Linked DNA regions of Desulfopila inferna. The protein of the gene in region 2 interacts with the protein of the main gene of each other region in a pairwise test. Links are inferred from orthologs where the notes say so. Each region holds a gene or a part of one and is shown on either strand. Other genes may lie near its edges. The genes, in order: JWG88_RS01140 and ribD.

Evidence for each region.
Region 1: the proteins of ribD (region 2) and JWG88_RS01140 interact in binary tests that used the Escherichia coli proteins (3 or more experiments, as listed by UniProt). The link is inferred for Desulfopila inferna from one-to-one orthologs.

The regions. Positions count from the first base shown.
Region 1 is NZ_JAFFQE010000001.1:285,502-288,731, forward strand. The notes cover bases 78-2,979. They hold JWG88_RS01140 (acetyl-CoA carboxylase biotin carboxylase subunit), read right to left. Parts: upstream 2,299-2,979; coding sequence 856-2,298; downstream 78-855. Other genes in these bases: JWG88_RS01135 (biotin/lipoyl-containing protein), read right to left, coding at 78-822; rlmN (dual-specificity RNA methyltransferase RlmN), read right to left, coding at 2,712-2,979. In the rest of the region: more of JWG88_RS01135, read right to left, coding at 1-77; more of rlmN, read right to left, coding at 2,980-3,230. UniProt on the Escherichia coli protein: This protein is a component of the acetyl coenzyme A carboxylase complex; first, biotin carboxylase catalyzes the carboxylation of the carrier protein and then the transcarboxylase transfers the carboxyl group to form malonyl-CoA.
Region 2 is NZ_JAFFQE010000003.1:19,470-22,709, forward strand. Bases 96-3,007 are described here. They hold ribD (bifunctional diaminohydroxyphosphoribosylaminopyrimidine deaminase/5-amino-6-(5-phosphoribosylamino)uracil reductase RibD), read right to left. Parts: upstream 2,167-3,007; coding sequence 1,024-2,166; downstream 96-1,023. Other genes in these bases: JWG88_RS08300 (ParB/RepB/Spo0J family partition protein), read left to right, coding at 96-974; nrdR (transcriptional regulator NrdR), read right to left, coding at 2,117-2,620; glyA (serine hydroxymethyltransferase), read right to left, coding at 2,718-3,007. In the rest of the region: more of JWG88_RS08300, read left to right, coding at 24-95; more of glyA, read right to left, coding at 3,008-3,240. UniProt on the Escherichia coli protein: Converts 2,5-diamino-6-(ribosylamino)-4(3h)-pyrimidinone 5'-phosphate into 5-amino-6-(ribosylamino)-2,4(1h,3h)-pyrimidinedione 5'-phosphate.

The DNA.
Region 1 (3,230 bases), on a different replicon or contig from region 2:
AAATCCAAGTTCCCCGAGAGCCTGGATAACACTGAGAACGGGCGGGGGTCCGTAAAAACCGGTAAAGGCGGAATCGGCGGCATCAACTATCTTGGCACCGTTTCTCACGGCCTCGGTTATCCGGCCGATGTCGTTGCCATCGGTATTGTGGCCATGATAATGCAGAGGAACCTGCGGCAGCGACTGTTTGAGACTATTTACCAGTTCGCCTATCCGTGTTGGCGTGCCGAGGCCACCATGGTTCTTGATGCAGAGGACAATATCCTCTCCGGTAACTGAAACAATTTCTCTGGCCTTGTTAATATAGTATTGGTCGGTATGCTCCTTACCGGTGGAAAAGCAGAGACAGGGTTCGTTCAATTTTCCGGCATGGGCCACTTCCTCCAATACCGCATACATATTAGGAACATGATTGAGAAAATCGAAAGTGCGCCAAACATCGATATATTTAGCAAAATTCTGTACCGTAAAACGGATAACGTTTTGAGGATAGGGACGATAGCCAAATAAATTGACGCCGCGGCAGAGCGTTTGAAACATGGTATTGGGCATCTCCTTGCGCAACAGTTTGAGTTTGGTGAAGGGGTCAACCTGCTTGCGCAGCATGTCGACATGAATGGATGCGCCGCCGCTAATTTCCAGAGAGAAATAGCCGGCCTTATCCCGAGAAGGTGCCGCAAGCAAATCGGTGTGGAGGAGAATTCTGTTTTTGAAATCCGACTGGGAAAGATCCCGTGCGGTATTGGTGATATAGTATCCTTCCTCGCAGCGCAATGCCTCGAGGATATCTTTTACCGGTGTGTTGTGATAGATGACAGCCATAATTTATCCTGTTCTTCTGTGGGATGAGATAGATTAAGCCGCAAAGGCATTGGTTTTCTTATAATGAATTTCGGCAATAAATTTAGCCAGCTTACCGACCTCACTGCTGTCTTCGTCATACACGAAAATGAGTGGATGGGTATCGATATAGGAAGTATCGAAGTTACCGCTGACAAAATCCTTTTCTGTGGCGATATTAAGATAGAAGGGAATAGTAGTTTTCGGTCCCCGGATATGAAAATTACGCAGACAGCGGATCAACCTGCCTACCGTCTCATCCCAGGTGAAACCGTGGACGGTAAGTTTTACCAGGAGTGAATCATACACTTCCGGTATTACATAGCCCTGATAGACAAAGCCGTCGAGACGTACCCCGAACCCGCCGGTAGATCGGTATACCTCCACTGTTTTTCCCCCTTCAGGCATGAAATCATTCTTGGGATCTTCTGCGTTGATGCGGACTTCAATGGCATGTCCGCGGATTTTAACATCTTCCTGGGAGAAGGGCAGATCCTCGCCGAAAGCCAGATTTATCTGGTTGCGCACGATATCGATGCCGGTGATCATTTCGGTGACAGTGTGTTCGACCTGAACCCGTGTATTGATCTCCATGAAGTAGTAATTGAAGTGTTCATCGATGAGGAATTCCACCGTTCCCGCATTAAAATAGTTGGCGGCCTTGGCTGCCTTAACGGCTGTAATACAAATCTCATCGAGAAGATCCTGATTTTTAATCATGGACGGTGCAATCTCGATCAGTTTCTGATTTCGCCTCTGTATGGAGCAGTCCCTGGTGCCCAGGTGCACGGTATTTCCGGATTGGTCGGCAAGAATCTGGACCTCCACGTGCTTAGGATTTATCACTACTTTTTCCAGATAAATGGAATCATCGTTAAATGCCGCCAGAGCTTCGGAGCGTGCCATCGGAATCTGTTTCCGCATCTCATCATCGGAATCTATCCTTCGAATACCACGGCCTCCGCCACCCGAAGTAGCTTTGAGCATAAGAGGATATCCATGAGTGTCGGCGAAATGCAGCGCTTGCTCTATCCCCTCCTTTCCCTGGGCAAGATTTGAGGTCCCCGGTACCATAGGTATTTTGGCATCGGCCATAATCTGTCGGGCAATGACCTTATTGCCGAGGTTGTGTATTATTTCAGAGGAGGGGCCGATAAAGAGAATGTCAGCTTCTTCACAGGCTTTAGCGAAGTAGGGATTTTCTGCCAGAAAACCGTAGCCGGGATGTATGGCTGCAGCGCCTGACATTTTGGCAGCCCGAATAATCTTATCAATGTCGAGATAATCCTTTCTGGGGCCATCTCCGAGCAGAATGGCTTCATCGGCTATGCGAATATGCCTGGACATTTCATCAGGTGTTTCAAAAACGGCTACTGCCAGACAGCCTAGTTCCTGAATGGCCCGTATTAACCTGATGGCAATTTCTCCACGATTGGCTACAAGAATCTTTTTTTTCAAAATATTTCCTCTCTAAAATCAGTTCCTGTTCTCTGATAAACTTTAGTGCCTTACCCCTAAAAACTGCCACATATCAAGAAAACGAAAAACATATCAGAACTCGAATCCGCCTCAACAGCCAAGGGACTTATACCCTTCAAGGAAGTACTGTAAAGAGTCCAGTTCAGCTGGGTTAGGTAATTTTTAAGGTATTATGGAAAACGGAGAAGTCGTTTCTCAATATTTAATAATTAAATTGTATTAATCAAGTGTATCAATCAAATTTATCAGAATCTTTGGTCTTAAGGGAATATTTTGATGATGATATGAAAACAGGCCAACAGGGGGAAAAAAGATTCGGCAGGAAGGGTAATATCCGGAACGGGAACCACCTTGCAGGGCAAGGTAGAGTGAAGACGGGAAGGAACCAAGGATTAGTTGTGTTTTCCGGCAAGCTGGCCACAGGCAGCTGAGATATCAGCTCCTCTGCTGGTCCGTATAAAAACGGAATAGTTGTTTTTCCTTAGAATTTCCTGAAATGCCAGCATTCTCTCGAATGTTGGAGCTTTGTAAGGGAGATCTTCCGATTCATTATAGGCAAGCAGGTTGATCTTACAGGGGATGGACTGCAGTTGATGTGCCAGCTTACGGGCATCCCTGTCGCTGTCATTAATATCCCTGAGCAGAGTGTACTCGAACATTATGCGGCGGCGTTTAGGCATAGGGTAGGTTCTGCAGGCCTCAAGAAGCTGATCCAGAGGATACTTTTTATTAATGGGCATAAGCATATCTCTGGTTGCGTCGTCGACGGCGTGCAGTGAAACTGCCAGATTAACGGATGAGTTTTCGCCAAGCAGCCGCATTTTGGGAATTATGCCGCAGGTCGACACGGTTATGCGGCGACCAGTAAAATCAAGGCCTTTCTGTTCAGTGAGAATGGAAATAGAGGTTAA
Region 2 (3,240 bases):
TTCCCTACAGGGGTAAGCAGCAGATGAATGTTTACGACAAAATAGCCATCACCCAGATCCATGACTCAGGAATATACAACATCCATCCCTTCCTTCAGGATGCCCCCGCTTCTAAAGATCTGACGGCATCTATAAAGACCTCTGGGCTTTTGTCTCCTCCGGTTTTATTACAGCAGAGACAAGAGGCGAAATTTGATGTGATATGCGGCCGACAGAGACTCAAATGCGTTGTCTCCGAATTGGGTGCAAGCGAATGCTGCTGCCGTATTCTCCCTGAGCAGACCTCCCCCGAGCAGATCTTATCGATAATCATCGAGGACCAATATTCCCGTGGCAGCCTGAGCATTATTGAACAGGCTCACTTCATTTCATTGTGCCAAAGACTCCTGCCTGCAAGAAAACAACGGGAAAAATTCATCTCCAACCTGCCGCATGGAAGAATATCAAAAGGGACACAATTTCTCCTCCCCCTGATTTCATTCCCCGAACAAATTCAGAAACAGAGCCACTATGGCGTCATCTCCGATAAAATTATTCGTGACCTGCAACTGCTCATCGAACATGATCAGTTACAATTTCTGGAACTTGTCGAAAAGCTGCAGATCAGCGGCAACAACCAGAAGAAGGTACTGCATCAACTTATCGATATCGTAAAAAAAGAAGATATTGCGCTGGAGTCCTTACTGAACCGGAAAGAAATAGTCGAGCTTCTCGATAATACTGAGATAAGCACCCAGCAGAAAAGCAGCAGATTTTTTGAGCAGATTTCCCGGATGAGCCTGCCCCTGCTGAGTGCAGCCCAAGAGAATTTTGCCCAGGAAGTCAAGGAACTGAAGCTGCCGGAGAACTGCAGCATCATACCTTCACGCTCCTTTGAAACGGATGAGGTTGTCCTTGCTATCCGCTACAGGAACCTGCAGGATGCCAAAGAGAGTTGGAAGGAATTGCGACACTGTCTGAACACGGCAGATTGACTTATACGCTGACGCGGACGACATTTCAGGGGGTAACCGAAAGAGCGGTTTAGAGCGGATAGGCGATATTTCCCTCGACCAGCATATCATCTCCAAGTCTGGTATAATTTACATCGGCAAGAACGATGGCATCCTCTCTGGTTCCTACCGGAAACCGCGGCGTCAACTCATCTCCATCACTTCCGGCAAAGAGCGGAGCATGAAAGAGATAGGCCTTATCGGCAAGCCGCTTTCTGAGAAATCCACTGAATACCCTCCCTCCGCCTTCTACAAGAACAGATGTAATTTCGTTTTTCCCCAGACATTCGAGGACCTGATCAAGATCGAGCAGACCGTCGGCATCGCTCACCTCAAAGAGTTTCGCTCCCCGGCGCTGCAAAGCTTCGCGCCTTTCCGCCTCGGTATTTTTCCCATGAAAAATGAGAGTCTCTGCTTTTGATTGAAGGTTCAGTAATTTTGCTTCAGGCTGAATGGAGAGATGTGTATCAAGAACCACCCTGACCGGGTCCCTTCCGGAATCATCCGCTAATCTGGTGGTCAGAGAGGGATCATCGATGACGGCGGTGCCCCGCCCAACCATGATGGCATCATAACAGTCACGGAGAAGATGAACCTTCTGCAAAGATTCAGCCCCCGTTATCCAACCGCTGGTACCTTTACGGTAATTTAACCTGCCGTCCAGACTGACACCCGCCTTTAGGGCAACCAGCGGTTTTCCCGTGGTGATGAATTTGATGAACGGCTGGTTTATGCTGCGGCACTCCTTTTCCATTACTCCCGAGACGACTTCGATGGAGTGGTCGGCAAGATACTTTGCACCGCTGCCGGCAACCAGCGGGTTGGGGTCCTTCATGCCGATAACGACTTTTTTGATGCCGCTCCGGGCCACGGCATGACTGCAAGGAGGTGTTTTGCCGGTGTGGTTGCATGGCTCGAGGGTCACGTACATTGTGGCTCCTTCAGCCTCGCCCCCCGCTTTTCTCAGGGCGTTGATCTCGGCGTGCGGAGTACCCGCCTTCTTATGGTATCCGGCGGCAACCACCGAGCCGTTTTTGACAATTACCGCACCTACACAGGGGTTGGGAGAGGTTCGTCCCTTTGCTCTTTTTGCTTCCGCCAGAGCAAGCTGCATAAAAAACTGATCAGTCCCGGGAATGCTCATGACGACCACTTGAGTTAGATGGCAGCTCATCCCTTGCATCCAGCAGCGTTTTCAGTTCAGCCATGAACTCATTGACATCCTTAAACTGCCGATACACAGAGGCAAAACGAACATAGGCAACTTCGTCCAATTCCGGCAGGTCTTCCATCACCCACTCACCGATAACTTTGGAGAGGACCTCCTTAGCGCCGAGGTCCTGAAGCTTTCTCTCTATGTTATCCACAAAGTCGTCTATCTTATCTACACTTACCGGTCGTTTTTCACAGGCCTTTTCAAGCCCGATGACCATCTTCTGTCGATCCCATGCTTCACGCCGGCCATCTTTTTTGACCAGCATCGGCATCATCAACTCCAGCCGTTCATAGGTAGTAAATCTCTGATTGCAGGAGAGACAGGAGCGCCGCCTTCGGGTAATGGTGCATTCTTTGTTCAACCGCGAGTCTGTCACTTTATTGTCAAGATGACCACAATAGGGGCACTTCATACAACCTCCTGAATGATGATGTCATGAGAATTTGTCATTTGCCTGCGGCAGGGCAAGATATTACTTAACTGCGATAGCGCCGGCGAAAAGTAAAATTTTAAGCAGTCTCCCTCTTCACTATCGAAGTCAGCGGAAACTTCCGGCACAGTTCCATGATCTCATTACGCACGGCTCCCGTGGTATTTTCATCGCGGGATTCTATCACCCTGTCCATGAATTCGGCTATAAGCTTCATTTCCTCGACCCTCAGCCCCCGTGTCGTCACCAAAGGTGTGCCTATACGGATGCCGCTGGTAACAAAGCGGGACTGGGTGTCAAAAGGTATGGCATTCTTATTCACGGTAATACCGGCTTTACCCAAAATCTCCTCTGCCTCTTTACCACTGATATTCTTGTTGCTGAGATCGATTAGGATAAGGTGATTGTCGGTGCCGCCTGAAACGAGCCGGTAACCCTTCTCAACCAAACTTTCGGCGAGAATTCGGGCATTGGCGATAACATGCTTCTGGTCTTCGATAAAAGGTGTATCCATGGCCTCTTTGAAACTGACAGCCTTGGCGGCAATAGTGTGCATCAAAGGTCCACCCTGGATACCCGGAAAAATATTACTGTTGAGGGCC